Regions from separate parts of the Alcanivorax sp. NBRC 102024 genome, predicted to be linked through region 3. Evidence: predicted binding sites of a transcription regulator. Region 3 holds the regulator's gene; each other region holds the start of a gene.
What was found. Region 3 encodes LexA, which represses DNA repair genes until DNA is damaged. Its sites were predicted from a motif close to TACTGTNTANNTANACAGTA; they were not measured.
Positions count from the first base shown of each region.

Region 1: ruvC (crossover junction endodeoxyribonuclease RuvC) is a predicted target of LexA. The motif match lies at 4,969-4,988, and genes of this name have one in related genera.
Region 2: A0251_RS07785 (PA0069 family radical SAM protein) is a predicted target of LexA. The motif match lies at 6,699-6,718, and genes of this name have one in related genera.

Region 1 is NZ_BDAS01000006.1:106,419-116,574, reverse strand. It holds gene tolB (Tol-Pal system beta propeller repeat protein TolB) at 1-175, opposite strand, end outside; gene A0251_RS11185 (cell envelope integrity protein TolA) at 175-963, opposite strand; gene tolR (protein TolR) at 956-1,393, opposite strand; gene tolQ (protein TolQ) at 1,397-2,083, opposite strand; gene ybgC (tol-pal system-associated acyl-CoA thioesterase) at 2,076-2,519, opposite strand; gene ruvB (Holliday junction branch migration DNA helicase RuvB) at 2,512-3,540, opposite strand; gene ruvA (Holliday junction branch migration protein RuvA) at 3,785-4,384, opposite strand; gene ruvC (crossover junction endodeoxyribonuclease RuvC) at 4,406-4,924, opposite strand; gene A0251_RS11150 (YebC/PmpR family DNA-binding transcriptional regulator) at 5,212-5,952, opposite strand; gene aspS (aspartate--tRNA ligase) at 6,018-7,781, opposite strand; gene A0251_RS11140 (HU family DNA-binding protein) at 8,151-8,525, shown strand; gene A0251_RS11135 (PA4642 family protein) at 8,718-9,017, shown strand; gene A0251_RS11130 (hypothetical protein) at 9,387-10,156, shown strand, end outside.
Region 2 is NZ_BDAS01000003.1:322,834-332,989, reverse strand. It holds gene A0251_RS07800 (alkaline phosphatase D family protein) at 1-603, shown strand, start outside; gene A0251_RS07795 (DUF2288 domain-containing protein) at 946-1,260, shown strand; gene A0251_RS07790 (NAD-glutamate dehydrogenase) at 1,784-6,586, shown strand; gene A0251_RS07785 (PA0069 family radical SAM protein) at 6,735-7,790, shown strand; gene A0251_RS07780 (SDR family oxidoreductase) at 7,957-8,718, shown strand; gene A0251_RS07775 (TetR/AcrR family transcriptional regulator) at 9,068-9,685, shown strand; gene A0251_RS07770 (alpha/beta family hydrolase) at 9,682-10,156, shown strand, end outside.
Region 3 is NZ_BDAS01000004.1:214,150-224,305, forward strand. It holds gene rlmKL (bifunctional 23S rRNA (guanine(2069)-N(7))-methyltransferase RlmK/23S rRNA (guanine(2445)-N(2))-methyltransferase RlmL) at 1-826, shown strand, start outside; gene A0251_RS08900 (glutaredoxin family protein) at 826-1,050, shown strand; gene A0251_RS08905 (DUF6482 family protein) at 1,095-1,400, shown strand; gene A0251_RS08910 (TatD family hydrolase) at 1,499-2,320, opposite strand; gene A0251_RS08915 (DUF1499 domain-containing protein) at 2,268-2,684, opposite strand; gene lexA (transcriptional repressor LexA) at 2,716-3,330, opposite strand; gene A0251_RS08925 (cyclic nucleotide-binding domain-containing protein) at 3,647-4,297, shown strand; gene A0251_RS08930 (universal stress protein) at 4,450-4,896, opposite strand; gene topA (type I DNA topoisomerase) at 5,365-8,082, shown strand; gene A0251_RS08940 (hypothetical protein) at 8,209-8,739, shown strand; gene A0251_RS08945 (outer membrane lipoprotein-sorting protein) at 9,014-9,802, shown strand; gene A0251_RS08950 (hypothetical protein) at 9,805-10,156, shown strand, end outside.

The DNA.
Region 1 (10,156 bases), on a different contig from region 3:
GATGCAGATCCGCCTGCACGATCTGCGACACATCCTCGGGCGCGTTCTGTGCCCCCTCAAAGGGCACGATGGCAATCGGCACCGCATCCACCCGGCCTTCCGAAATAGTGATCAAAAGCTCTGCCTTGGCCATGACCGCACTCATGGTCATAACAGCAATTAATAGAAAACGCATCACTGAGAGGCTCCTTTGGGTACAAATCCGAACAAGAATGAGCGGAAATTTTGGTTGAATGTTTCCCCTGAAGGCACAGGTAAAGGACTGGCCAACTCCACTGCGTTCACAATCGATTCGTCAAGCTGAGGATATCCGCTAGTTTCAACCACAGTCACATTCACCACTTCTCCTCCTGGGATGAGATGAATTCTGACGATAACCTTCAAATCATCCCTGTTTCGATAGTTGCCAGGAATACGCCAACGCTGGTAAATAGCTGCACCAATTTGGTCCTTGAAACTAGCCACCTCCACATCCGACTGATCCGCATTGCTGACCGCATCCTGGGATTCCTGCTGTGAGGGCTCCATCGGCTTGGCCATCTCCAGCTCTTCCTCCGCCAGCATTTCCTCCAGACTCGGCTCCTCAATATCGGGGATGACCGGTTTGGGGTCAGGCTTTGGGTCAGGTTTGGGGGCCGGCTTCGGATCTGGTTTCTTGGTCGGCTCCGGTTTCGGCTTGGGTTTGGGCTCAGGCTTTTTGGGTTCGGGCTTGGGCTCCGGTTTGGGTTTCGGCTTTGGCTTGGGTTTCGGTTCCGGTTTCGGCGCTGGCTTTTGCTCCGGCTTCGGCTTGCTCACCGGCGCCTTTTTCTGTTTGGACGTTTCTACCATGGTGGCTTTCACATGGGGAGGGATCACCGGCGCCTTGTGCAATGCCGGGTCGGTGCTCCAGCTGAACACCAGCAGCCCAAACACCAGCAGGTGAATGAACAGGGTAAACAGCAGCGCGGCGCCACGATCACTCATTGCTGCCCTGCGGTTCCGTTACCAGACCCAGCTGGGTAATGCCGGCTTCCTGCAAGGCACCCATCAACTGGACTACCTTGGCATAGGCCACCTGGCCATCGCCCTCGACCAAAAACAGGGTGGCAGGTTTCTGCTTGTGAATCCGCAAGGCATGCCCCTGCACCGTTTCCAGACTGGCAGACTTGCGGCTGTCACTGCCCACATCAATGTAGTAACTGCCATCAGCGGTCACCGAAATGATCACCGGCTCATCCTTGGTGGTATCAATGGGCTCGCTGTTGCTGTCGGGCAGGTCCACATTGATGCCCTGGGTCATCATCGGCGCCGTGGCCATGAAAATCACCAGCAGCACCAGCATCACATCGATGTAGGGCACCACGTTCATCTCGGCAACGAGCTTGCGCGGCACCCTGATCTTCACGCCGCTCATGGCTTACCCCTCGCGTCCGTGAACCTGACGGTGCAGTACCGAGGAGAACTCCTCGGCAAACATTTCGTTTTCGGTGAGCAGAGCATCACTTTGCGCAGAGAAACGGTTGTAGGCCATCACTGCCGGGATGGCGGCAAACAGACCAATGGCCGTAGCAATCAAGGCCTCGGCGATGCCGGGTGCCACCACACTCAACGTGGCCTGCTTCACGTTGGCCAGGGCCATGAATGAGTTCATGATGCCCCACACCGTACCGAACAGCCCCACATAGGGACTGGTGGACCCCACTGTCGCCAGAAAAGGAAGGTGCTTGGTCAAGCGGGTCTGTTCACGCTGCAGGGCCACACGCATGGCACGCTGGCTGCCATCCATCACCGCTTCAGCGCCACGGGTGCTTTTCGACAGGCGCACGAATTCCTGGAAACCGGCGCGGAAAATGGCTTCCGTGCCTGCGTCCACGTCCGGATCCTTGCGACTCTGGTTGTAAAGCGACGCCAGGTCATCACTGGACCAGAACTTCTCTTCAAACGCTCGCCCCGCCTTGTGGGCCCGGCCCATTACCCGATACCGACTGACGATCATGTACCAGGACGTCAACGACGCCAGCACCAACAGCACCATGACCAGTTGCACCACAATGGTGGCATGACTGATCAGACTGATGACGGACATACTGGATGCCTCAACCATTAAGCCCTTCTCCTTCGCTGGCTGCTTTGAATTTGTTGTACAGGTCCACCGGGATCCCGGCGGGCCTCAATGTATCTGCATTCACGCAGGCAACCTTGATCTCGGCCTGGCAAAGCAGTGTGTCAGCCCGGCGAACCTGCTGCTCGAAAAACAGCGTCGCCTTGCCCAATTGCTTCAAGCGGGCGGTCACTACCAGTGCATCATCAATGCGAGCCGGCTGACGGTACTGCACATTGGCCGAATGCACGACAAACTGGAAGTTCTCATCGGCCAGCACATAATGCTGATAACCCAGGGTGCGCATGAATTCCGTGCGCGCCCGTTCCATGAATTTCAGGTAATTCACGTAATAGACGATGCCACCGGCATCGGTGTCCTCGATGTAGACGCGCACCGGCAGGGTAAATTCCCCGTTTTGCGGCTTTTTTTCAATCATTAAACAAATCACCGTCCTTACGCGGCCGCTGCAACCCGAAATGCCGCCAGGCATGGTTGGTGGTAGCCCGGCCGCGCGGGGTACGCTGGATGAAGCCCTGCTGAATCAGATAGGGCTCCACCACTTCTTCCAGGGTGCCGGCATCTTCATTGAGCGCCGCCGCCAGGGACTCCAGACCCACCGGACCACCATCAAATTTATGCATGATCATGTCGAGCAAACGCCGGTCAGTGCCGTCCAGGCCGCAGCTATCCACTTCCAGCATGTCCAGCGCACGCTGGGCCATGGCTTCGGTAATTCGCCCTTCGCCCTTCACTTCCGCGTAATCGCGCACCCGGCGCAACAGCCGGTTGGCAATGCGCGGCGTACCACGGGCACGACGTGCCACTTCCAGGGCGCCGGCATCATCAATGGGAATGGCAAGAATGTCGCAGGCACGAATCACAATCCCGGAGAGATCTTCCACGGAGTAGAACTCCAGCCGCTGAACAATCCCGAACCGATCACGCAGAGGGGCAGTCAGCAGGCCCGCCCGGGTGGTGGCCCCCACCAGGGTAAACGGCGGCAGATCCAGTTTAATGGAGCGGGCCGCCGGCCCCTCACCGATCATGATATCCAGCTGGTAATCTTCCATGGCGGGATAGAGGATCTCTTCCACCACCGGAGACAGGCGGTGAATCTCATCCACGAACAGCACATCACCCTCTTCCAGGTTGGTGAGGATGGCCGCCAGGTCGCCGGCCTTTTCCAGTACCGGCCCGGAGGTAGACTTGAGTTCGCAGCCCATTTCCCGGGCAATGATATGCGCCAGGGTGGTTTTACCCAGACCTGGCGGGCCAAAGATAAGGGTGTGATCCAGCGCTTCCTGGCGGCCGCGGGCAGCATCAATGAAGATTTCCATGCGCTCGCGGACTTTCGGCTGGCCTTTATAGTCAGCCAGACTGGCCGGGCGGATGGCCCGGTCCTGCTGTTCTTCACCGGTGCCAACAGCGGCAGCTGAAATCAGACGGTCGTTTTCCATGCTTGCAGTAGGGAGACCCAGCGTTATGAGAGTGATGTTGAGCTAGCGTAGACGGATTGGTACCGGCAGTCATCTTTCCCTGTAGATTTCCTGGAAGAGCCTGCCGAAGGCGCCCTGTGATGGGTCGCAAAGTAAACCATGATGCCAAGGCTGCAATGCGAGCCACGAAAAAACGTCAGGTTTTCAAACGCCCTTCAGTGGATTCGCCGCCAGGTTCGCCATGCGAGCATGGCTCCTACCAGGGTCAGCGCGCCAGACTTTTCAGTGCCAGGCGGATCAGTTGCTCACTGGTGGCGCCTTCCTCTGCCACCTTGCCAACGGCGGCGGCGGCATCCTTGTTACGGTAACCGAGCGCTTCCAGGGCAGCGATGGCATCGGAGCGGGCATCGTCCGGCTGGGCCAGAGGCGTCTGCCCCGGCAGGGACACTGGACCACCATCAATCTTGTCGAGCCGATCACGCATTTCGATGACCAGTCGTTCGGCGGTTTTCTTGCCAATGCCCGGCACTTTCACCAGCGAGGTGGTGTCCTGATCGTGAATGCATTGCGCCAGCCGGTCTGCCTCGATGCCGGAGAGAATGGCCAGGGCCATTTTCGGGCCGACGCCGTTGACCTTGATCAGTGCCCGAAACAGCTCGCGCTCATAGCGATCAGCAAAGCCATACAGCAACTGGGCGTCCTCACGCACCACGAAATGGGTGTGCAGGGTGAGCGGCTCACCGGTCTCCGGCAAGCTGTAAAAAACGGTCATGGGGGCTTCCACTTCATAGCCCACCCCGTTCACATCCAGCAACAGCACTGGAGGGCGTTTCTCGAGCAGGGTTCCGCGCAGTTGTCCTATCATGGCTGTGTTTTACTGTCCTTTTTAGCGTATTCGTCCGTTTCTGACTGCGGTGGCTCCACCCATCCGGGCCAGTGACACACGCATATGGGCATGACACAAGGCGATGGCCAACGCATCGGCGGCATCTTCCTGGGGGCGCTTTTCCAGGCCAAGCAGATACTTGACCATTTCCGCCACCTGCCCCTTTTCCGCGCCGCCGCGCCCTACCACTGCCTGCTTTACCTGGCGGGCAGAGTATTCAAACACCGGCAGCGAAGCCTGCATCACCGCGGCAATGGCCGCTCCCCGGGCCTGCCCCAGTTTCAGGGCGGAATCCGCGTTGCGGGCCATGAACACCTTTTCGATACTCACTTCCGCTGGACCATAATCCATCACCACCTGATGAATACCGGCGAAAATCTCACCCAGGCGCGGGGGAATGTCCTTATGGGTCGTAGTAATGGTCCCGAAGGCCACTGCCCGACTGCGGTTGCCCACCTGCTCCACCAGACCGTAGCCGGTTCGCCGGGAGCCGGGGTCGATCCCCAGTAGTAATGCCATAAGCCGCTGACCCGAAAATAAAAACTGGTCCAGTTGTACCTTACAGCTGTCCATATGTCCAGTTGAAGCAGCTTCTAGCTTCTAGCTTCTAGCTTCTAGCTTCTAGCTTCTAGCTTCTAGCTTCTAGCTTCTAGCTTCTAGCTTCTAGCTTCTAGCTTCTAGCTTCTAGCTTCTAGCTTCTAGCAGGATTGTGGCCCGGCCCGAAGGATGCGCAAGCCAAATAACAAAAAACCCCGACTCTGCGGGGTTTTTTGTTTTCCTGATAGCTAGCAGCTCGTAGCTAGTAGCTATTCCTCTTCTTCCGACGGCCAGCTGGCATTGGTGTAAACGTTCTGCACGTCGTCCAGATCTTCCAGCATATCGATCATCTTCTGCACGGTTTCAGCGGTATCCGCATCCATCTCCGCTTCCGTGGAGGGATGCATGGTGACTTCCGCATCGGCAAACTCCAGGCCGGCCTCGCGCAGGGCGTCAACCACATCACCGAACTGCTTGTCCGGCGTAGTAATCACCAGGAAGCTGCCATCGTCGTTTTCTTCCACGTCCTCGGCACCGGCTTCCAGGGCCACTTCCATGAGCTTTTCTTCGTCCACGCCGGGCTCGAAGAAGATCTCGCCACGCTTGGTGAACAGGAAGGCCACGGAACCGCTGGTGCCCAGATTACCGGCAAACTTGGAGAATGCATGGCGCACCTCGGCGACGGTACGGTTGACGTTGTCGGTCATGGTTTCCACCAGCACCGCCACGCCTCCCTTGCCGTAGCCTTCGTAGGTGATCTCTTCCATGTTGGCATCGTCATCACCACCGGCGCCGCGCTTGATGGCCCGGTCGATGGTGTCGCGGGTCATGTTCTGACCCAGGGCCTTGTCTACCGCCGCCCGCAGGCGCGGGTTGTCCGCCGTTTCACCGCCGCCCATTCTGGCCGCCACGGTGATTTCACGAATCAGTTTGGTAAAGATCTTGCCGCGCTTGGCATCCTGGGCCGCCTTGCGGTGCTTGATATTGGCCCATTTACTGTGTCCTGCCATGGTGTCTCCCGTAATTGCTACGAACAGACCGGCGCGGCCGGGCCGCGCCGCCGGTTGTTATCGAATCAACTGTCTTCTTTTCGTACCTGCACACCCACTTCACGCAGCTGCTTGCTGTCCACCGGTGACGGCGCATTGGTCATCATGCAGGAGGCGGTCTGGGTTTTCGGGAAAGCGATCACGTCACGAATGGAGTCACAGCCGGTCATCAGCATGACCATGCGATCCAGACCGAAAGCCAGACCACCGTGGGGCGGTGCACCGTATTTGAGACCGTCGAGCAGGAAGCCGAACTTTTCGTCCGCCTCTTCATCGGAAATACCCAGGGCCTCGAACACGGTACGCTGCATGGCCGGGTTGTGGATACGGATAGAACCCCCACCCAGTTCGGTACCGTTGAGCACCATGTCATAGGCACGGGACAGGGCCCCTTCCGGGTTGCTCTTCAGTTCTTCCGGGCTGCAGCTGGGCATGGTGAAGGGGTGATGCAGGGCGTAGTACTGACCCTCGTCCTCTTCGAACATGGGGAAGTCCACCACCCACAACGGGGCCCAGTCGCCTTCGACCAGGTTCAGGTCGTGGCCCACTTTGACGCGCAGCGCACCCAGCGCTTCGTTGACGATCTTGGCCTTGTCGGCACCGAAGAAGATCAGGTCGCCGGTTTCGGCGCCGGTGCGCTCCAGAATGCCCTGGATGGCCTCTTCGGTGAGGAACTTGAGGATCGGCGATTGCAGCCCTTCAGCACCCGCCGCCAGATCGTTGACCTTGATGTAGGCCAGCCCCTTGGCGCCGTAGATGCTGACGAACTTGGTATAGCCGTCGATGTCCTTGCGGGACAGGCTGCACCCTCCCGGGACTTTCATGGCCGCCACACGCCCTTTCGGATCGTTGGCCGGGCCGGAGAACACCTTGAAGTCCACACCGGCCAGCAGATCGGCGATGTCGATCAGCTCCAGCGGGATACGCAGGTCCGGCTTGTCGGAACCAAAACGCTGCATGGCTTCAGAGAACGGCATGCGCGGGAAGTCCGGCAGCTCCACATCCAGCAGCTCCTTGAACACCGAGCGCACCATGCGTTCGGTGATGCCCATGATGTCCTCTTCCTCCACAAAGGAAGCTTCCAGGTCAATCTGGGTGAACTCCGGCTGACGATCGGCGCGCAGGTCCTCATCACGGAAGCACTTGGCAATCTGGTAGTAGCGGTCGAAGCCCGCCACCATCAGCAGCTGCTTGAACAGCTGCGGAGACTGCGGCAAGGCGAAGAAGCTACCGGGATGGGTACGGCTGGGCACCAGGTAATCCCGGGCACCTTCCGGGGTGGCCCGGGTCAGGATCGGGGTTTCCACATCCATGAAGCCTTCGCCTTCCAGGAAGGCGCGGACCACGTGGGTCAGCCGCGAACGGAACTGGAAGTTACGCAGCACTTCGGGACGACGCAGATCCATATAGCGATACTTGAGGCGCACTTCTTCGCCAGCGGCGGAATGGGCATCCAGCTCGAACGGCGGCGTTTGCGCCTCGTTGAGAATGGTCAGTTCCTTGCCCAGCACTTCGATATCGCCGGTGTCCATCTTGCTGTTGCGCACCGCTTCATCGCGCATACGCACCAGACCGGTCAGGCGCACCACGTATTCGCTGCGAACCTTGTCGGCCAGCGCGAAGGCTTCCACGGTGTCCGGATCGAACACCACCTGCACCAGACCATTACGGTCACGCAGGTCGAGGAAAATCACCCCACCGTGGTCACGGCGGCGACTGACCCAACCGCAAAGCTCAACTGTTTCTCCATCGTGGGAGGCTCGCAAATCACCGCAATAATGGCTTCGCATGCTTAACTTCCGCTTGTATTTCTGAGGGCGCTACCCGGGGCCAACCGCATCTGTCGGCAGTACCAGTCCCCGGGTCGCTGAAAAAGGCGCCACAGTATAGCGATTCCACCGCCTGCGAGCCATGCCGGGGGGCGATTCCCTGCCAAACAGGCCACATCCGCCCCATTTTTGTTGAAAGTCCGTAAAAAATAGTGGTTTCACGGCTTGTGCAGTGAAAATTCATGGCATATAACAGATGCGAACCAATTCAGTGGCCCTCTGAGTTTGCGCAGTCCAGGGGCGTACCTGACAGGGAAGCAAGACCGGTTCCCCGCCGATCGGCGGAGACACACATTCTCAGGAAGACACAAAACAAGGGGTAAGTAATCCATGGCTGCAAAGAAAAAGACAGCTGCCAAAGCCACCAGCGCTACTGCGGCTCGCAAGGTTAAAACCATCACCGAACCGATGAACAAGACCCAGATCGTTAACCAGATCAGCGATACCACCGGCCTGACCAAGAAAGACGTCAACGCCGTATTCGATGAGCTGGCCGACATCATGGAAGGTCATCTGAAGAAACGCGGTGCTGGCCAGTTCACCCTGCCGGGCCTGATGAAAATCGTCACCCAGAAAAAACCCGCCACCAAGGCACGCAAGGGCATCAACCCGTTCACCGGCGAAGAAACCACGTTCGCCGCCAAGCCGGCCCGCACCATGGTAAAAGTGCGTCCGCTGAAAAAGCTCAAGGACATGGCATCCTGATGCCGCTTGCCACCGCCGGGCTCCGGCCCGGCGGTTGACCTTCTCTTTTCCCTCCTCTGGCCCCTGGCCACCCCAGCCTCTATAATCCGCGCCCACTGATATCACGCTGACTGACCCTGGTTGTTTTCTGGCCAACCGCAGCCACTCCGAGGCGCCAGCATTCAGCCCCTGCACAACACTAGGAGCGCGCCCATGGCAGAGCGTAAGGACAAAAAGAAGGTAATCGGCGAGCCGATGACCGACGAACAGATCAAGGTTTTCCTGGATTTCTCCAGTGAGGAAGGGGTCGACGCCGACTTCCACGTGCTCGAGAAAGCCTACCGGGCCCTGCGGGCCGAAGATTTCGAGCGCTTCATCGGGTTCTTTCAGGAAAACGGCCGGGATATCAACGCCCGTGACCCCAAGGGCCGCACCCTGCTGGCCCTGATCGAGAGCCACCCGAAGTGCAGCGACTATGCCCAGCTGCTCCGTGATGCCGGCGGCACCCGCTAGCTGGCTGCCAGGGAGTCTCTGAATAACCCCTTGCGTACCCGGCGAGGTGTTGCCCAGCGGCTCCCTGAGACCTCCCCCGTCGCCTGACTCCTGTCGGGCAGCAACCCTACAGATACATTTCCCAAGGGAAATAGATACCCTCAGAAACTTGTCCACCGCCCAAGCCCATGGCATTGTTAAGCCATTACAAGGGCTATCGGGGCCCGGCGATCATATAGCCTCCAAAACGGGGTATTGGGAAAAGCCTGACAAGGCTTCGCTGACGTTTTTGTTTCCTCTGTCTTCACAGGCAGCGGGCGGCAAGGACTACAGCACGTTGTATTCCCTACCCTGATAAAACACACAACAACAACAAGAGCTGTAACCATCATGACAGCATATCCTCAACGACTCTGGCACTCCCTTTGTCTGATCGCGCTTTGTACATTGAGCTTGCAACTTCATGCGGCGCGGGACGATGACTACGATGATGAAATGGACGAAGTCACCGCGGAAGAACTGCAAATGCAGGAAATCCCCGTGGATGAACGCATCTTCCAGGAAAAATGGAACGACGTCCCCTACAAGAAAAGCTACTTCACCTACACCGACGCGCAAATCCGGGAAAAATGGGATTACCTGATGCGCGGCCTGAAAGTCCCCTACCCCTCTGCGGACTACATGCGCACCCAGTTCAAGAAATACCCCTTTATGTCTGAAGACATCCAGAACTGGGATGGCAAGGATTTCGACGGTCTGGAACGCCGTTACCTGGAAGTGTGGCGAATGTTCTTTGCCGGTGATTTCCAGAAAGCCCGGGAAGAGGGCCTGAAACTGGGCGCCATCGGCAAGATTCCTTCCCTGTTCTCCCAGCTCATGTATGCGATTTACCTGGCGGACCGCCAGAGCACCAAGTACATGATGCTGCAGGACGTGGCGAACCAGGCCCAGGAATATTTCGACGATATGAAGGAAGCTGAGGATGACCCGGAGGTAGCGCCGATCGTGGCCACCGTGAAGCTGGGTTACGCCTACGCCATCGCGCGTATCGCCGAAGAATCTCCGGTCCCCATCGTTGTCGCACGACGCTATATCGGCAAGATCAAGAGCAGCGCCGAGGAAGTGGTGGAAGTTATGCCGGAGCAACCGCTCGCCCATGC
Region 2 (10,156 bases), on a different contig from region 3:
TCCCGGGGGCCGGCGGATTTCTTTGTCATGGATGTGCGTACCGAGCGGGTACTGAGCCGCTGGCCCTGGCAGCGCCGCATGATCGGTGATAGTCAGGAAAAGGCGTTTATCGAGTGGCTGGATCGTGATCCGGAGCGCATCAAGGTGCTGGTGACCTCGGTGCTCTTGTTCCCGGAACAACGCAGGCCGTTTCGTGGCAAGGATGCCTGGGAAGGCTTCATGCACCAGCGACAGCGTCTGCTGGAAGCCATGGGCCGCAGCCGTAGCGACAAGTTGGTGGTACTGAGCGGGGATGTGCATGCCTCCCTGTATGCCTGTCTGACCTTGAAGGATGGCAAGCAGGTACATAGCTGGACCTGCTCGGGCCTGTTCTGGCCCACCGCGCTGCGGGCGTTCCGCTGGTATCGCCCGATGATCCGGGTGCCGGGCGTATTGCATGGCGGTTGGGGCAAACCTCTGGGGAAAGTGGAGGTACCAGGGGAGGTGTTTAGTGACAACGCCTTCTCCGAGGTTACGTTTGATGCCGAGGGTGCCAGCTTCCAGCTGTTCGACCGCAGGCAGCGGCCGATCAGCGAGACAAGCCAGAAGATTCGCTGGCGCTGACCCGGAGTAATGAGAGGCTGTTTGCAGGCGTGGCGCTTGAGGCCTGGTCGGTCTGGAAGGGCACAGCGCGCGCCGCTGCTATCGTCTCTTCTCCAGCGATCTGGCCAGAACGGCATTGCTTCAATGGCAAATGGCTTACAGAAACTGTAGCGAATCGCGTCTTATCTTCCGGGTGGGACTCTCCTAAAGTGGATCTCGCAAGGACGCAATCGAACATGGATGTTCAATTTCGGCCCCGGTACAGCCCGCCCGCCATCCCCAAGTGGCGGGCGTTCTTTTCCTGCACTTTGATTGCCCCCCTCCGAATACGGATAATGCACGGCCCTGAACACGGAGCCGCCCATGTCTGATCCATCCGCAGATCGCGATATTCTCAAAGCCAAACTCAACCAGGAAACCGCCAAGGCGAACTGGAAAGAGCTGCAACCCTTCTTTGCCCGCGGCCAGACGGTGTATGTGGCGCCGGAGCTGGACCTGATCGAGGTTGCCCTGGCGTTTTCCGAAGACCAGGCTGATACCCTGTCTTTGTGGCGGGACAAGGGGCAGGTGGACAAGGTTACCGATGCGCAGGCCGGCCAGTGGTTCGAGGCCGACCAGGCACTGTGGACCGTGGTGGTAATGCCCTGGGTGCTGGTACAGCCGGTGCAGGTACAGTAAGACGCCAGAAGCCGGAGCGTAGGGTGCACTGAGCCTAAGGCGACGCCGAATCGGTGCAGTTCGCCTTAGGCTCAGTGCACCCTGCGTTATTGGTAAGGCCTGTTTCGAGTTTCAGTCACTTCCCTTGTCATCCCACTGTCGCGGTCTGCTGATCTAATCACGGCACCGGGCTGGTATTGATCTCTTCCTCCGGTATAGAGTGAAAGGAGGGAGCTTCTGGACAACTCCTTGCATGCTCAGGCTTCCAGGCTGGCTCACAATCTAGGCGCAATGTTAAAGGTGTGTGTCCACCCATCGAGACATTGCAACAACGAGTGTGGGCCAGCCTGGAAGCCCCGGAGGGCGAGGCCTGAAGGGCACATCTGCTGCGCTTTGCCGCCAGGAAAGGGATCCACCCTGACCGTTACGACAAAACACAACAGCTGTACCCTTCAGGCCACGCTGAGTACGCAAGGAGTTGTCCAGAAGCTCCCAGGGCCGCTGGCGCCTTGCCGGCGCGCCTGAACGGATGCCGGAGGATTCGATGCAGGATGACGTCGCGCAGCGCCAGGCCCTGTTACAGGCCCAGCTGGAAGCACTGGTTACCGCCCACGTCGGGGTTGAGCATCAACCCCTGTTCCGCAGTTTCATGGCGGCCTATTTCGAGATGAGCAGCCAGGCCGCGCTCACCGCCCGAACCCCCGAACAGCTTTTCCATATCGCCCAGCAGCACTGGATGATGGCTTTCCAGCGCCACCCGGAAGAAACCCTGATCCACCTGAAACCTCCCACCCGGTCCGGGGGACTGGCCGCCCTGAGGACGGTGACCGATGACATGCCGTTTCTGGTGGACTCCATTGCCATGGCGGTGCGTGATGCGGGTACCGCCATCGACTGGACGATTCATCCGGTGATCCAGGTGCTCCGCGATAATCACGGCCACATGACTCGGGTGGTGGGGGTTGGCGATGGTGAGCACCCGGCGGAATCACTGATCTATGTGGAATTCGAGCCGCTGGCCGAAGATGACGCCTATCAGCATCTGCAGGAACATCTGGAACAGGTGCTGGGGGAGTTGCGGGTGGTGGTGCAGGATTTTCCGGCCATGCTGGATAATCTGGAAACCACCCAGCGCAATCTCTCGGCGGAGTTTCCCAACCGGGACCAGGAAGAGCTGGCCGAAGCGCGTGCCTTCATCGACTGGCTCTCCCAGGATCATTTCACCTTTCTCGGCTATGCCCGTTCCCGGGCGGAGCCCGTGGCAGATGGCATCAAGCTGACCCTGGATGATGATGCGGGTCTGGGCCTGGCCCAGGCCGGTAGCCGTTACGCCAATGCGGAAGAATTTATCGCCCCCCATGACGAGATGGCAAAGTACATTTCCCATGGCCGTCTGGTGGTGGTGACCAAGGCCAATGCCCGCTCGCCGATTCATCATCCCCACTATATGGATGTGGTGTCGGTGAAACGCCTGGCCGAAGACGGCACGGTGGAAGGGACGGATCGCTATATCGGCTTGTTCTCTCTGGATGCCTACATCAACCGGCCCCGTGATATTCCGCTGATACGTCGCAAGGTCAACTATGTACTGGAGCGCTCCCGCCTGCCCGAGCGCTCCCACTCCGGCAAACATCTGCGCGATATTATCTATCAACTTCCCCGGGACGAGTTGTTCCAGTGCAGCGAGGAAGAGCTTTATCACACCTGCATGGGAATTCGCGCGCTGCGTGATCGCCATCATCTCAGCCTGTTCATGCGCCGTGATCGCTATGGCCGTTTCTATTCCTGCATGGTGTATCTCAGCCGCGAGCGTTATTCCCGAGAGCTGCGCGACCACGTCACCGCCGAGCTGAAAAGTCTTTGCAACGGGAATTCGGTGGAGCGCACCGTGGACTTCCTGCGCGAAGGGCTGGCCCGAATCCACTGCATTATCCGCATTCCCCAGGGCACTCGCCTGGCCATGTCCCAGGAACAGGTGGAAGAACGGTTGCTGGCGGTGACCCGGACCTGGGCGGACCAGCTTCGCGATATTCTCAAGAAGGACGGGGAAGAGGGTGCGGCGTTATCCCTGCGCTATGGCGATGCCTTTTCGGTGGGATATCAGGAAAACACCCGCCCCATGGAAGCAGCGGCAGATATTCAGTACCTGGCCCAGTTGCATGATGCCCAGCCGGTGTTGCCTTCCCTGTCGATCAACAGTCAGGACGGTGCGGCGTGCCCCACCAGTTTGCGTCTCTATAGCCAGAAGAAACCCATCGCCCTGTCAGAAGTCTTGCCGGCACTGGAAAATTTTGGCCTGCGAGTGGTGAGGCAAGAGCCCACCCAGGTCATGCCCCGCGAGGGTGAGGCCCAGTGGATTCAGGTTTTTGATGTTCAGGTGCATGGCGATTGCGCCCTGGGGCCGGTGCAGCAGAAGCGCTTTTTTGAAGAGGCGTTCCTGGAATGCTGGCACGGTCATACGGAGAACGATGGGCTGAATCGACTGGTGCTGCTGGCCGGACTGAACTCCCGGCAAATCGTCTGCCTGCGTACCTTGACCAAGTATCTGGTGCAGACCGGCTTGCCGTATTCCCAGGGCTACATGGAGCAGTTGCTGGCGGACCATGCCCGGATCGCTCGATCCCTGGTGCAGCTATTCGAGATCCGCTTTGATCCTGCCGTTAGCGATGAGCGCCGTAAAAATGAGGGCATCACCCTGGCCCAGACTCTGGATCACCAGCTGGATCAGGTGGCCTCCCTGGATGCGGACCGGGTGTTGCGGGCTTTTCTCAGTGTGGTGCGGGCCGGGCTGCGGACCAACTTTTACCAGCCGGATGCCGCCGGCCGTGACAAATCCTATGTGAGTCTGAAACTGGACCCGAGTCAGGTATCGGAATTACCGCCGCCGCTGCCCATGTATGAAACCTTTGTCTATTCCCCCCAGATGGAGGGGATTCATCTGCGTGGTGGTCCGGTGGCCAGGGGTGGGCTGCGCTGGTCTGACCGGCGAGAGGATTTCCGCACCGAGGTATTGGGCCTGGTGAAAGCGCAGATGGTGAAAAACGCCATTATCGTGCCGGTGGGGGCCAAGGGCGGATTCGTCCTCAAGCGCGGCAACCCGGCGGACCGGGAGGCCTGGCAGAAACTGGGCATCACCTGTTACAAGGAATTCATTCGCGGCCTGCTGGACATCACCGACAACCGGGTTGGCGACCAAGTGGTGCCGCCTGAATCGGTGGTCCGTCATGATGGCGACGATCCCTACCTGGTGGTGGCGGCGGACAAGGGGACGGCCACCTTTTCTGATATTGCCAATGGTCTGGCCGAGGAATACGGCTTCTGGCTGGGGGACGCGTTTGCCTCCGGCGGCAGTGCCGGCTACGACCACAAGAAGATGGGCATCACCGCCCGTGGCGCCTGGGAAAGCGTCAAGCGACACTTTCGGGAAGCGGGCAAGGATATTCAGACAACGCCCTTTACGGTGGTGGGCATTGGCGACATGGGCGGCGACGTGTTCGGGAACGGCATGCTGTTGTCCGAACAGATCAAGCTGGTGGCCGCATTCAACCACATGCACATCTTTATTGATCCGGACCCGGACCCGGCAACCACCTTTGCCGAGCGGCAGCGTCTTTTCACCACCCGCGGTACCACCTGGGAGGATTTCGATGCTTCGCTGATTTCCGAAGGGGGGGGCGTCTGGTCGCGCGGCGCCAAGAGCATCACCCTGAGCCCGCAGGCCGGTGAGGCCCTGGGGATCGAACAACGGACCCTGACCCCGGCAGAACTGATTACTGCCATTCTCAAGGCACCGGTGGAGTTGCTCTGGAACGGCGGCATCGGCACCTATGTGAAAGGCAGCAATGAAAGCCAGGCCCAGGTGGGGGACCGGGCCAATGATGCCATCCGGATTAACGGCCGCGACCTGCGCTGCCAGGTGGTGGGCGAGGGCGGCAACCTGGGGCTGACCCAGCTGGGCCGCATCGAATACGCATTGAACGGCGGCTGTATCAACACGGACGCCATTGACAACTCCGGCGGCGTGCACAGCTCCGACCGGGAAGTGAACATCAAGATTCCACTTAACCAGCGGCTGCGCGATGGTCGTCTGGATCGGGAAACCCGGGATCCGCTGCTGGAACGGATGACCGATGATGTGGCCAGCGCCGTGCTGCGCGACAACTATGTGCAGTCCCTGGCCCTCAGCCTGCTGGAATTCAATGCGCCCAGTCGTCTCGACGAACACGCCAACCACCTGCGCACCCTGGAGCGCCAGGGCATGCTTACCCGGTCGGTGGAATACCTGCCGGATGACGAAGGACTCAGCGAGCGGCGCACCCGGGGCAAGGGGCTGACCCGGCCGGAACTGTCGGTGCTGTTGTCCTACACCAAGAACGCCCTGTTCGATGCCATGCTGGCCACCGATGTGCCGGACGATCCGTTCTTCGATCAGGACGTCCTCAACTACTTCCCCAGCGAGCTGGTGGAATCCTACCGCGAGGATTTGCTGGCCCATGGCCTGCGACGGGAACTGATTGCCACCGTGCTTTCCAATGCGGTGGTCAATCGTATGGGGTTCTCCTTTGCTCATCGTTACGCGGACGAACACGGCTTGTCATTGCATCGCATCGTCAAGGCCTACGCCATGGCCCATGCGGTGTTTGACGGTGACCTGTACTGGGCGCCGGTGGATGGGCTGGATGGCAAAGTGGACAGCCAGGTACAGCTGCGACTTTATGGCCGTGTCATAGGTTTGATGAAACACGTCACCACCTGGCTGATCCATTACAAATGGGGGCGCCGTCCGGTGGCGGAAGCGGTCAATCGTTATCGCCAGTCCATTGGCGAACTGGAAGCCATGCTGCCGGACATCCTGCCGGGCAGTTACCGTCAGGAGTGGGATCAGGCCGTGACCGGTATGGGCGACGACGGTGTACCGGAAAAAGAGGCTCGCCTGCTCGCCAACACCATGGTGCTGGGTAGCGCCCCGGACGTGATCGAGCTGGCCTCACAGGCCCAGGTGCCACTGAAGCTGGCGGCGGAAGTCTATTTCCTGGTGGGTGATCATCTGCAGATTCTCTGGCTGTTGTCTTCCATCATCGACTTGAGCGTACAGGGCCGCTGGCAGGCCCTGGCCCGCGCCAACCTGCGCGAAGACACCTATCGCCTGCACCGTCAGGTCGCGGCCAAGGTGCTGGAGCAGGAGGGCGACAGCGCCACCGCCCGTTTCGAGGCCTGGGAGGACAAGGCCAGCCGCAAGGTTGCCTTCGGCATTCACCGCCTGCAAACCCTGCAGGCCGACAGCCCTCACGATTTCATGACACTGGCGGTCGGGGTAAGGGAGCTGCGCAAGCTGCGGAGTTTGTGAGGGCCCTTTATGTCCCGCCCTCATTTCCCCGTTGGCGCCTTGCTCGCAAGGCGCCAACGGAGTGGGTGGGTAGCGTTGGGTAAAAAGTATTGAGTCCGGGCTCGTCTCGATATACTGTACAAAAAGACAGTATTCGACAGGAGCCATTATGCCTGCTGTGAACCGGGGTACCCTCAGCCAGATACCGGGGCGCTTTGCCGTCAGCCACACTGACAGGGATGACGCGCCGGTGAACCGACCCACCCGCTATCACCGTGAACAGGCGAAAAGCCTGATCATGACCAACCGCAGTCCGGACCTGCCCTTCGAGCAGAGTATCAATCCCTACCGGGGCTGTGAGCATGGTTGCATCTACTGTTACGCGCGCCCCAATCATGCCTATGTGGATCTATCACCCGGGCAGGACTTCGAGAGTGAAATTTTCTGCAAGGACAATGCGGCGGAAGTGCTGCGCGATAGTCTGCGCAAACCTTCTTACCGTTGCCGCCCCATTGTGCTGGGCACGGTGACAGACCCTTACCAGCCCATTGAAAGAGAGCGTCGTATCACCCGCGAATTGCTGCAGGTGCTGGTGGATTGTCAGCATCCCTTCAGCCTGATTACCAAGAGCACCCTGGTGCTCCGTGATCTGGATCTGATTGCGCCCATGGCTCGTCAGAGCAGGGCTTCGGTGGCGGTGTCCGTGACCACGCTGGACAACCGTCTCAAGGGTCAGCTGGAGCCGAGGGCCAGTGGTGGCCGTGAGCGGATCAAGGTGATTCGTGAGTTAAGCCGGGCCGGTGTGCCGGTGACGGTGCTGGTGGCGCCGGTCATTCCCTTTATCAATGATCACGAACTGGAAGATATCGTCGAGCAGGTGGCCCAGGCGGGGGCGCAGCAGGCAGGGTATGTGGTGCTGCGCCTGCCCCATGAGGTGGGACCACTGTGGCAGGAATGGCTCCATGAGCATTACCCGGAGCGGGCGGAAAAGGTGATGTCGGTGATGCGGGATCTCCATGGTGGCGCCATTTACGATAGCCGCTGGCATCAGCGACAGAGCGGTCAGGGAGCCTGGGCGCATCTGTTACGGCAGCGATTTGCTTCCGCCTGCAAGGGGGCCGGCCTGGAAGCCAGGGAAGCCCAATCCCTGGATACCAGTGGCTTTGTGCCGCCGGGCCCCCATGGTCAGCTCAACCTCTGGGGGGTGGCCGAGGGGGCGATCTGAAGCGATGGCGCTGTTGGAGCTTTGCTCGTAAAGCGAAGATTCCTCTGAAAACCCGGGCTCTCAAGGGGTAGTGGCAAGGCAAATGGGTTAAGTGACCAGCGGTTATTTACATGGCGGTAAGTTTTCTCTAAATTAGTGACCAATGGTTACTTAATGGAGAGAAGACATGCAAGCAGTCGTTATTACTGGCGCCAGCGCCGGCATTGGTAAGGAATTTGCCCGGCAACTGGCGGCGGAAGGGAAGAGCTTGGTACTGGTTGCCCGGCGACTGGATCGGCTGGAAGCGCTCGCGGCTGAGCTGCGTGACGGGCACGGCATTGAGGTGGCGTGTATTGCTTCGGATCTGGCGCAGCCGCAGGCATCTGCAGAACTGGTCAAGGCGCTCGAAGAACAGCAGATTGCGGTGACCGGTCTGATCAACAATGCCGGCTTCGGTGATCGGGGGCAGTTTGCCGACCTGGATCTGCAGCGCCAGCTCGATATGGTTCAGGTGAATGTGACCGCCCTGGTAGATCTGACCTGGCGCCTGGTGCCGGCTCTCAAGCAGGCTCAGGATGCGTTTGTCATCAATGTGGCGTCCACGGCGGCGTTCCAGGCTGGTCCGAACATGACTATCTACTATGCCACCAAGGCGTTTGTCCTTTCGTTTTCCGAAGGTCTTCATGAGGAACTGAAAGCAAGCGGCGTGGCGGTGAGCGCCCTGTGTCCTGGCGCCACCGACTCCGAGTTCGCCACCGAAGCACACATGACCGACACCCTGTTGTTCAAGGCAGGCACCATGAGAACGGACGCGGTGGTGAAGAAATCCCTGGCGGCACGCCGTCGTGCCATTGTGATTCCCGGGCTGAAAAACCTGCTGCTGGTGTGGATGGGCAAACTGTCCCCCCGTATGATTACCCGCCGACTGGCAGGCATGCTGCAGGCGTAATCTGCAGACGACTTCTCCCATGGGAAGCATTGGGGCCGGGGCGAGCTGCATCCGAAATATTGAGCATTGATAGCGCGAGGGATAGTTGCCGTCATTGGCTAAACCAGGAGGTCGCGGTGGCACTTTAGCGCGGCTTCCGGGTGTTCAGACCAGGCGGCGTTTGTCTCCGTGCTTATCAATGACCCGGTCCCAATGACCCTGTAAGGGTGTGGGTGTTGTTCGCCTGAGGCCAATTGCACCCTATTGTCATGCCGCCCTGCAGGGTAATGACGGGATAACCGTTTCGGTGGAAATCAGGCCGGCATGATGTAAATGCAGGCCTGCTACCCGACTCAATCAGAGGTTCACTATGGCCGAATGTCCTTTTCAACGCGCCCGCTCCCCGGAGCAGAAGGCGGAACGGCGAGCCCAGATTCTTGCGGCAGCGGCCACCTTCTTCGAGCAGGAGCGTTTTGAAGCGATCAGCCTCGCGTCCATTGCCCGCAAGGCGGGCGTTACCAAAGCGGCCTTGTATCGTTATTTCTCTTCCAAGGAAGCCCTGTTTCTGGGCCTCTACCTGGACGAGCTGGAGCAGGTGAGTCTGGCGCCGGTGAATGACAGCCTGCCGCTGTGGCAGGCCCTGTCCGAGCTGCTGGTGGCGCGGCCGTTGTTTTGTCGTCTGACAGCGATCCTGCATTCGGTGCTGGAACAGAATCTGGAGGAAGACGCGGCCCGTGAGTTCAAACAATCGCTGCTGTCCCGCTTTACGGTCCTGGCGCAACGGATACAGCAGGCCTATGCCCTGACGGGGGATCAGGCGGCCACCTATCTCATGCAGGTGCAACAGACTCTGATCGGTTGCTGGGCGGTCAGTCATCCGGCACCGGTGGTAGAGAAGATACTTGATACACCGGGGCTGGATCTTTTCCGGGTCGATTTCAAAACGGCGTTGCAGGCTCAGCTCAAGGCGTTGGAGATGGCGTTGTGATAGAGCTGTTGTGGAATCGTGCCGAGCAACCTTCTGCCTTGTTGGTATTGGCCCATGGCGCCGGAGCGCCCATGGACAGTGACTTCATGAACGTGATGGCTGAGGCCATTGCCGGGCGGGGGATCTCAGTGGTCCGGTTCGAGTTCCCCTACATGGCGCGCCGGCGTCAGGAACAGCGCAAGTTTCCCCCCAATCGCGCCCCCCAGTTGCTGGCTCACTTCCGGGAGGTACTGGCGGTGTTGCCGGAGGGCTCTCTGCCCGTGTGGATCGGCGGCAAGTCCATGGGCGGGCGTATGGCCTCGCTGCTGGCAGCGGAAGCAGACTGTCCCCCCATCCACGGGGTGGTGGCCTTGGGCTATCCGTTTCATCCTCCGGGCAAACCTGAGAAAACCCGCACCGAGCATCTGCGGCATCTGACGGTGCCCATGCTGATATGCCAGGGTGAGCGTGACCCTTTCGGTAAGCCGGAGG
Region 3 (10,156 bases):
GTTCAATGTGGCGGTGGATATCTATGGTGACCAGGTACTGGTTCAGGAATTCAAAGCGCCGAAAACCGTGGACCCGGAAAAGGCCAAGCAACGCCGGGATCTGGCGGTAACCGCAGTCCGCGCCGCCCTGGGTGTGCACCGTGAGCAGGTGCATCTGCGCACCCGGGAGCGCCAGAAAGGCAACCAGCAATATCAGAAACTGGATGGCCAGGGCCGTTACCGGCTGGTGCGCGAAGGGCAGGCACAACTGTTGATCAACCTGCAGGACTATCTGGATACGGGTCTTTTCCTTGACCATCGACCGACACGACTGAAGATTGCCGAGGAAGCCAGCGGTAAGCGCTTTCTCAATCTGTTTGCCTACACCGGCTCGGCGACCGTGCACGCCGCGGTGGGAGGCGCCAAACGCACCGTCACGGTGGATGCCTCAAAACGTTATCTGGAGTGGGCAGCCTGCAATCTGGCGGCCAACGGTTTCTCCACTGACCAGCATGAGCTGGTGCGAGCCGACACCATGCGGTGGCTGGACGAATGTCAGGAACAGTTTGATCTGGTGTTCTGTGATCCGCCGACCTTTTCCAACAACAAGTCACGCAGCGACTTCGTGGTGGAAGAGCATCACGGTGAGCTGATCCGCAAGATCATGCGCCGGCTGGAGCCGGGCGGGGTGTTGTATTTTTCCTGCAACTATCGGCGGTTTGAACTCGACCCGAGTATCAGCAAGTGGTATCAGGTAGACGATATTACCCGCTGGAGCATCCCGGAGGACTTCCGCCGGAATGACAGGATTCATGTCTGCTATGCCATTCGGCATGTGGAGGACTGATGAGTGTAGTGCTTTACACCACGGTGGGCTGCCATCTCTGTGAACAGGCCCGGGAGCTGGTGTCCACGGTGGCACCGGATATCACGCTGACGCTGGTTGATGTGGCTGAGGATGATGAGTTGCTGGCGCGATACGGTGAACGCATTCCCGTGTTGATGAAGGAGGGACGGGAGCTGGGTTGGCCTTTTGGTCTGCTGGATGTGCAGCAATTTCTGGCAGGTTGAGTGATTGATGCGGGCTTCACAGCCGTGGAGCCATTATTGCTCATATGGAAACCATCAGCCCGAAGAAACTGCACAAGCGCAAAGCCGATGAGGTTGAGATCTTCTCAGCCTGCCTGTCCGTCTGTACCGTCAAGGTGCGTTTCGGTGAAACCTGGTACTGGGTGGCCGACGACAGTGGCAAGATCATGCGCTTTAATGGCCCTGAGCACGCCAACAACCAGCTCCAGACCCTGGTCACCAGCACGGCGCATTTGCTCCATCATTCCGCCCATGCGGAAATGGTCGGGCAGCCGGAAGGCGAGGTGATACCGCCCCTGCGGGTGCGTTTTCACTGGCGAAGCCAGACCTGATCGGTTGGTGCCTTGCTTGCAAGGCGAGGGCTTGGTGCAGTTCCCTCCCTCGGGAAGCTTCGGTTTGCGAGCAAAGCTCCAACGGGGTCTGGTTTCGCTTATCTGAACAGCGCTCGCGCGTTTTCACTCGTCATGCCCGCCACCCGGGCCACATCTTGCCCCCGCAAACTCGCCACCCGTTTACCGATCCAGGGCAGCAATGAAGGCTCATTGCGTCGCTTCTTCGGGGGCGGCTCCGGTAGATCCCGCGGCAGCAGATAGGGGGCATCGGTTTCCAGCAACAGTCGGTTATCCGGAATATTGTGCACCAGCTCTGCCAGTGGTTTCCCGCGGCGTTCATCACAAATCCAGCCGGTAATGCCGATATGGCAATCCAGGTCCAGATAATCGAAAAGTGCCTCGCGGGAACCGGTAAAGCAATGCACTACGGCACCCACAAGGTGATCCCGATAGGCTTTCAGGATGGGCGCAAAGCGTTCATGGGCATCACGTTCATGGAGAAACACCGGTAGCTTATGCTCCACTGCCAGTGCCAGCTGGGCCTCAAAGGCGTGCTCCTGGTCGGAACGCGGGGAAAAGTCTCGATTGAAGTCCAGCCCCATCTCGCCGGCGGCTTTTACGCTCTGCTGTCCCAGTAGTTCACGCAGTTCCTTTTCCAGCGCCGGCGAGTAGAAGCGGGCGCTATGGGGGTGCAGGCCGGCAGTGGCAAACAAATCGTCGTGTTGGCTTGCCAGCGCTATGGCCTGGCGGGATTCTTCCACATTGGTACCGGTGAGCAATTGCCAGGTCACCCCGGCGGAGCGGGCGCGTGCCAGTACCTGGTCCCGATCGTCCTGGAATTGCTTGTCGGTCAGGTTGACGCCGATATCAGCCCAATGAACGGGAGCCGTGTTGAGGGTAGAGTTGTGAGGTGCTGTCATCAGGGGCCTGCTCCGCCAGTTGTTCGCGCAGGGATTCTACCCGACGACGGTTGGCACCTAAATCCCAGTAACCCACCCGGGATGCGGACCGTACTTCTACCATGCCATCTTCACGGACATAAAAAGTCACATCATCCACGAAGCGAAGCAGGCGACTGGAGAAGCGGGCCTGAATGCGGGACTGACCGACCACGTCGAATTCAACCCGGGGTAACTGGCGTAACAGTGCCTGCAGGCGGGCCATGCTTGCCTGGCGGGTTTGTGCGACCTTCAGCGGAGCGACCCGGCGGTCCTCATCGGTTGCCAGGCTGGACACGCAGTTGGGCGAATCCGGGCAAGGGGCGAGAAGATTCGTATCGGACATGGCGACGGCACTCATCAATAGCAGAACGGCACTAGTAAGAATTCGGATCACGGATTAGCCCCACAAAAATACCCTCGATGATCAACTGATCCGCCGGCACCTTGATGGGCTCATACGCCTCATTGGCCGGTAGCAGGGTAGCGCTGGATTTATTCAACTTTAGGGTCTTCACTGTGACTTCTTCGTCAATGCGGGCTACCACGATTTCGCCGGAGCGGGCCACGTTGGATTTACGTACGGCAATCAGGTCGCCATCGAAAATGCCGGCCTCGATCATGCTGTCGCCCTGTACCTTCAACAGGTAGGTTGGCCGTTGTTTGAACAGCCCCTGGGGGACGGGAACCGTGCGCTCCACGTTCTCGATTGCCTCGATGGGAACGCCGGCAGCGACCTTGCCCACCACCGGCAGTTCTTCTTCCGACCAGAACGCATTATCGAGTAGCTGAATCCCGCGGGAGCGGTCGCTGTGGAGTTTGATAAAGCCCTTGCGTTCCAGTGCTCTCAGGTGGTCAGAGGCGGCATTTTTGGACTGAAAGCCCATGATGTCGGCAATTTCCGCACGCGTCGGAGCCATACCGGTATCGGCGATACATTCGCGGATACAATCCAGTACCTGTTGCTGGCGATCGGTGAGTTTGCTGCTCATAACCTTCTCCATGTTTCCCGCAGGATTTCGGTTCCATGCCGGGGCGCCAATGGCGCTTCTGGCTGACCAGGCTGTCAGTCGAGGCTGACAGCCGGTGCTACAAAACCGATGCTAGCACAGGTACTGATAATATGAACAGTGCTATTTGAACAGTTGTCCGGGTCGGTTTTTCGACCGTTGAGGGAGGATATCGTTGTCCTATGGGAGCGCTGGCACTAGCATATTGAAGGGAGCTTCTGAGCGGTTGCGTGTCCTTCCGGATTCGCCCTGCAGCCGGAGTCTCCGATAATAATTCCATCAGACCTGGGGATAGTAGATGGAGCAGGCCAATAATAATGATTTCGGCCAACAACGGACTCGGCAACTGTTATCCGGTGTCCCGTTTTTCAATGAAATTGCCCGTGACGACCAGCATGAATTCGCGCATCTGGAGCGCAATACGCGCCTGTGGGTGGCAGGTTCCGGTGACACGGTGATTCGTGCCGGGGATGTGGATTCCACCTTGTATTTCCTGTTGCGGGGGCAACTGGAAGTGCTCTCGGAGCATGCCGGCGACACGCCACTTTATTACGTTTCTCCCGGTGAAGTCTTCGGCACCCTTTCCATGCTGCTGGGCACGCCGCGCAGCGCCACTATCAAGGTGGCGGAGAATGCCCGCGAAGCCGTGCTGGCAAGCCTGGACTTCAATCAGTTCAACGAGGATGACGGTCCTTATTCACTGGCGACGCGGCTGGCCTTTTTCCACATGATCGTTCATCACATCCGTTGGACGCTGGAAGTCAAAAGAATGCAGTCTCCGGATCACGAGCTGGTCCAGTCCATGCGCAAACTCCCGGTGTTTCACGGCGAGAAAGGCAGCCGGGAAGAACTGGCGGCTCTCAAGGTTCAGGCCCAGGGGCTGGCAGAATTGCTGTGTCGCTGGAATGAAGAAGGCCCGGAAGGGACGGGGGCGTTGCAGCTCACTTGAGGGCAATTAATAGTTAATAATGAATAATTAATAACGTCGCGGAATGAGTTATCTGTGCTGCAACGCAAGAGGCCGCGCCTATACTATGGGCGCGGCCTCTTTGCTTTCGTATTCCTCAAGCATCCAACCGCGAAACTATTCATTATTAACTATTAATTGCCTTTCTGATCCACCTTCACCGCCAGCACATCACAATGCGCCCCCGGCACCAGTCCCCGGGCGGTGGAGCCCAGTAGCAGGGCCAGGCCGCTGCGGGTGTGGCTGCCGACCACGATCAGGTCGGCGTGCAGCTTGTCAGCCTGGTCGAGAATGGTCTTCTCAATGGAGCCCAGCTCCACATGAACATTGTCGGCGGGAATCTGATAGCGGCTGGCATAGGTGTCAGCGGTCTCGCGGGCCTGTTGCATCAGGCCGCTCTGCAGGTCGGTCACATCCATGGGCACATCGGCACCGTAGGCCAGGGCCAGGGGCTCGATCACATGGATCAGATGCAGTTCACCGTCGTTGCCGGAGAGGACCCCGGCGGCACGGGATAGCACCTGTGCAGACTCATCACTGCAATCAATGGCGACCAGAATTCGGCGGTAGGGGCTCGGCACGGTTCTCTCCCTGAGACGGTGACTTTTCTGCAGTATAACGCGCTTTCAATGGCTTTCCAGGGGGGGGAGAGCGCCGCTTTGAGGGTTGCTCCACAACCGCCTCTGGTCTACTACTAAAAAGACGGTGCCTCTGACGAACTCACTGCGAGCCCGTGGTGCCTTGCGGGCGCGCTCTGCGGGTCCTGCTGGCTGACGTTCCCCGGTTTTTTTGCATGTCCAGGGGGATGCGTGGAGGGAGAGACAGACGCTGTGAAACTCGCGCCGGGATTGCGATCCAGCCCGGGAGATCGGGCACGTGGAGGGTTATTCAGAGGCTCCCCGGAAGACAGCAGAGCTTGACCCGGCCATACCGGCGCTGTCTAAATAGCGCCCGAAGAGGACCTGCGTCGCCCCAGCCACTGTCATAGTGGGGTAAGGGCAGCCGGTCTGTGCTCTGTTCAACAAACCGCCGCCATTGAGAACCTGAGAATGGGAAAAACTCTTGTTATTGTGGAGTCGCCTGCCAAGGCCAAGACCATCAACCGCTACCTGGGCGACGACTTCGTAGTGAAGTCCAGCGTCGGCCACGTACGCGATCTGCCGGTCAGTGGCGGTTCCAAGAAGAGCACCCCTCAGGAACGTGCCAAGGAGGCCGCCTATACGCGCTCACTGCCCAAGGAGGAGCGCGAAGCCTATAAAAAGAAGAAGGCCAAGGCCCAGTTGATCAACCGCATGGGGGTCGACCCGGAGCACGGCTGGAAGGCCCATTACGAGATCCTTCCCGGCAAGGAAAAGGTGATCGACGAACTCAAGCGTCTTGCCGCCAAGGCCGACCGCATCTATCTGGCCACGGATTTGGACCGCGAAGGGGAGGCCATTGCCTGGCACCTGCGGGAAGTGATCGGCGGTGATGACAGTCGCTTTGACCGGGTGGTGTTCAACGAAATTACCAAAAAAGCCATTCAGGCCGCCTTTGAGCAGCCGGGCAAACTGGATCTGAGTCGGGTGGAAGCCCAGCAGGCCCGCCGCTTCCTGGACCGGGTGGTGGGTTTCATGATCTCGCCATTGCTGTGGGAAAAGATTGCCCGTGGCCTGTCCGCAGGACGGGTGCAGTCCGTGGCGGTGGAACTGGTGGTGGAGCGAGAGCGGGAAATCCGCGCCTTTACTCCGGAAGAGTTCTGGGAAATGCGCAGCGACACCCACAGTGATCAGGGCGAAGCCCTGCGCCTGGAAGTGGCCAAGCACAAGGGGGAGAACTTCCGCCCCAACAATGGCGATGACGCGGAAGCACATCGTCAGGCATTGCTGCAGGCCGGTACGCTGACCATCAGCCAGCGTGAGCAACGTCCTACCCGGTCCAAGCCTTCGGCTCCCTTTATTACTTCCACGCTGCAGCAGGCGGCCAGTACCCGCCTGGGATTCGGGGTGAAGAAGACCATGATGATGGCCCAGCGCCTCTACGAAGCTGGCCACATTACCTACATGCGTACGGACTCCACCAACCTGAGTGCAGATGCCGTGGCAGCCTGCCGGGAATGGATCGGCGAGAAACTGGGCGACAAGTACCTGCCCGAGAAGCCGTTGTCCTACAGCAGCAAGGAGGGCGCCCAGGAAGCGCACGAAGCGATCCGCCCCTCCGACGTGCGCCGCACCTCCGACTCCCTCAAGGACATGGAGCGTGATGCCCAGCGTCTCTACGAACTGATCCGTCGCCAGTTTATTGCCTGCCAGATGCCCCCGGCGGAATACCTGAGCACCACGCTCACCGCCACCGGCAATGACTACGAGCTGAAGGCCAAGGGGCGCATCATGAAGTTCGACGGCTGGACCCGTATCCAGCCCCCCGCTTCGCGCAAGGGTCAGGAAGATACCTTGCTGCCGGATGTGAAAGAGGGCGACCGCCTGACCATCGACCAGGTGGACATCGATCAGCATTTCACCAAGCCGCCGGCCCGTTTCACTGAAGCCAGCCTGGTGAAGGAGCTGGAAAAACGTGGCATTGGTCGTCCGTCCACCTATGCGGCGATTATTTCCACCATTCAAGATCGTGGCTATGTGCGCCAGGACAACCGCCGTTTCTACGCGGAAAAAATGGGCGATATCGTCACTGATCGTCTGGCGGAAAACTTCCCCAACCTGATGGATTACAGCTTTACCGCCCGCATGGAGGAAACCCTGGATGAAATCGCCGAGGGCCGCCGTAACTGGCAGGATGTGCTCGATGAGTTCTACCGGGATTTTGTTGCCAAACTGGAAGCGGCCCAGGGTGAGGGCAGTGGCAAGCAGGCCATTGGCGGTATGCGTGCCAACCTGCCCACGGATACCGACATCGAGTGTCCCAAGTGTGGCCGGCCCATGCAGATCCGTACCGGTTCCACCGGGGTCTTTCTGGGCTGTTCAGGGTATAGCCTGCCACCGAAGGAACGCTGCACGGCGACCCTGAACCTGTTGCCCGGTGAAGAAGCCGAGTCGGTGAATGCTGACGATGAAGAAGCGGAAGCCAAGGAACTGCGCAACAAGAAGCGTTGCCCGAAGTGCGGCACCGCCATGGAAAACTACCTGATCGACGAAAAGCGCAAGCTGCACATCTGCGGTAATAACCCGGATTGTGACGGCTATGTGGTCGAGAAGGGCGAGTTCCGCATCAAGGGCTACGATGGGCCGGTGCTGGAATGCGAAAAGTGCGGCAACGACATGCAGCTGCGAACCGGTCGGTTCGGGAAATTCTTCAAGTGCACCAACGAGGCATGTGGTAATACCCGCAAACTCCTCAAGAGCGGCGAGCCGGCACCGCCACGGGCCGATCCGATTCCCATGCCGCACCTGAAGTGCGAGAAATACGATGACGATCACTATCTGTTGCGCGATGGTGCCTCCGGCCTGTTCCTGGCCGCCAGCAAGTTTCCCAAAAACCGGGAAACCCGGCCGCCGCTGATCCTGGAAATCCAGAGCGTCGCTGAGCAGCTTGATCCCAAACACAAGTACCTGGCCGAGGCGCCGGCGAAAGACCCGGACGGCAATCCCGGGGTCCTGCGTTACAGCCGAAAGGCCAAAGAGCAGTACGTGATGAGCGAGATCGACGGCAAGGCCACCGGCTGGATGGCCTTCTACCGGGACGGCAAATGGGTCGAGGAACAGACCAAGAAAAAGGCGCCCGCCAAAAAGAAGGCCCCGGCAAAGAAAAAGGCCGCCGCCAAGAAATCCTGACCGCCTTTATTTGTAGGAGCTATGCTTGCATGGCGAAAACCAGGGTCATCGCGAGCAGGTTCGCCATGCAAGCATAGCTCCTACGGTCAGGTTAACCCGTTATATCCATAGTTTCTGTGAGTCCCCATGTCCCGAATGGTCCGAGAAAATGCCGTCAGTGGTCTGCGCGAGCGGATCTATTTTGCCCAGGCCCTGCTACGTCAGCTCACCCGTGAACAGGCTGGTGCGGTGCCTGCGGTGCGCCTGGCCCTGCGTGGTGCCGTGGTCTTTCATCTCTATTCCGCCCTGGTTGGTCTGGCGCGCCAGTCTGCCAATACCTATCAGGTAGCCGGTGCCGACCACTTGTTCAGCCTGGCTGCCCTGGTTCAGGCATTCCGCGATTCTGAAGTGGAAGCCCCGGAAATGGCCATCCTCGGCCAGGCCCTGGCCGACCGCGCGGACCTGATCGCCTGGCTGGACGGGGAAATGCAGGGTGCCATGGGGGCCGCTGGCCTGGCCCGTCGGCCAGCCCCGCCCAGCGATGCCAACGCTCTCAACCTGATGGCAGAAGACCGCTATGCCCCCCTGGCAGAAGGCGACCTGGAGCGCCTGAGCAATGCCATCCAGCGGGTCAGCGAGCTGGTGGAGCATTGTGTGGGGTATCTGGAGGAGTGGTGAAGGCAGTTAACAGTTAATAGTGAACAGTTAACAGCTACGCGAATCGCGATTGTCTTTGCTTTTAACGCATGAGGCCGCGCTCATCCCTTTGGGCGCGGCCTCATGCATTTGAAATGAAACTTTGCTCAGCACGCGAGCTGTTAACTGTTCACTATTAACTGTTAACTGCTTTTTGGCCCCTTCAGCATCTCGCTTTCCGCTATCCTCCCTATCATGGTAAACACACTGTTACCCATAACGGTGTGATCAACAACCAACCAAACCGAGGTTTATCATGAAAGTACGCCTGTTGCTGGCCGGTCTGGCTCTGGCCTGTGCCGTTCCTGTTCTCCATGCCCAGACGCCGGAAGAGAAAGGTCTGGAAATCGCCCGCGAAGCGGATCGCCGCGGGGCGGGTTTTGGTGACTTTCAGGCGGACATGCGCATGGTGCTGATCACCGGGCGTGGCGATACCTCTGAGCGCGAGTTGCGGGTCAGTACCCTGGAAGGCACCGGCGAGGAGGGGGACAAGAGCCTGACCATTTTCGATACGCCCCGGGATGTGCGTGGCACCGCCTTGCTGACCTACAGCTACAAGACCCGCGATGATGACCAGTGGCTCTATCTGCCGGCCCTGCGTCGGGTGAAGACCATTGCCTCGCGGAACAAGTCTGGCCCCTTTATGGGCAGTGAATTCAGTTTCGAGGACATGCGTGGCCAGGAAGTGGAGAAATACACTTACAAATACCTGCGCGACGAAGCCTGCGGTGAGCTCACCTGCTTTGTGATGGAACGCTACCCCACCGACGAGAACTCCGGCTACACCAAGCAGGTGGCCTGGATTGATCAGCAGGAATACCGCACCTGGAAGGTGGATTACTACGACCGCAAGAAATCCCTGCTGAAAACCCTCACCATGAGCGACTTCGCCCAGTACCAGGACCGGTTCTGGCAGCCCGGCAAGATGGCCATGGTCAATCATCAGACCGGCAAGGCCACCGACCTGTTCTGGAGCAACTATCGCTATGACACCGGCCTGACGGAAGCGGACTTCAACCAGAACAGTCTGAAACGGGCCCGTTGATCATGGTATGGCGACACAGTCTGGCTGCGCTGCTGGTGCTGCCATCCCTGGCGGTTGCCTGGGAGTTTCGTGGCGAGGCGGGCCTGGAAGGGCGTTACTTTACCCAGTCATCGCCCTATGAGGCGGCGGATTATTCCACCAATGGCTCCCTGTACCTGAAGGGCGAGGTCTTCCACGAGTGGAATAACCGGGATGATCTGTTCACCTTCATTCCCTATTTGCGGGTGGACGAGAACGATAGCGAGCGCACCCACGCCGATATTCGTGAGCTGTCATGGATTCATGTGGGCCGCGGCTGGGAATCCCGGGTGGGGATTCGCAAGGTGTTCTGGGGCGTGACGGAAGGACGGCACC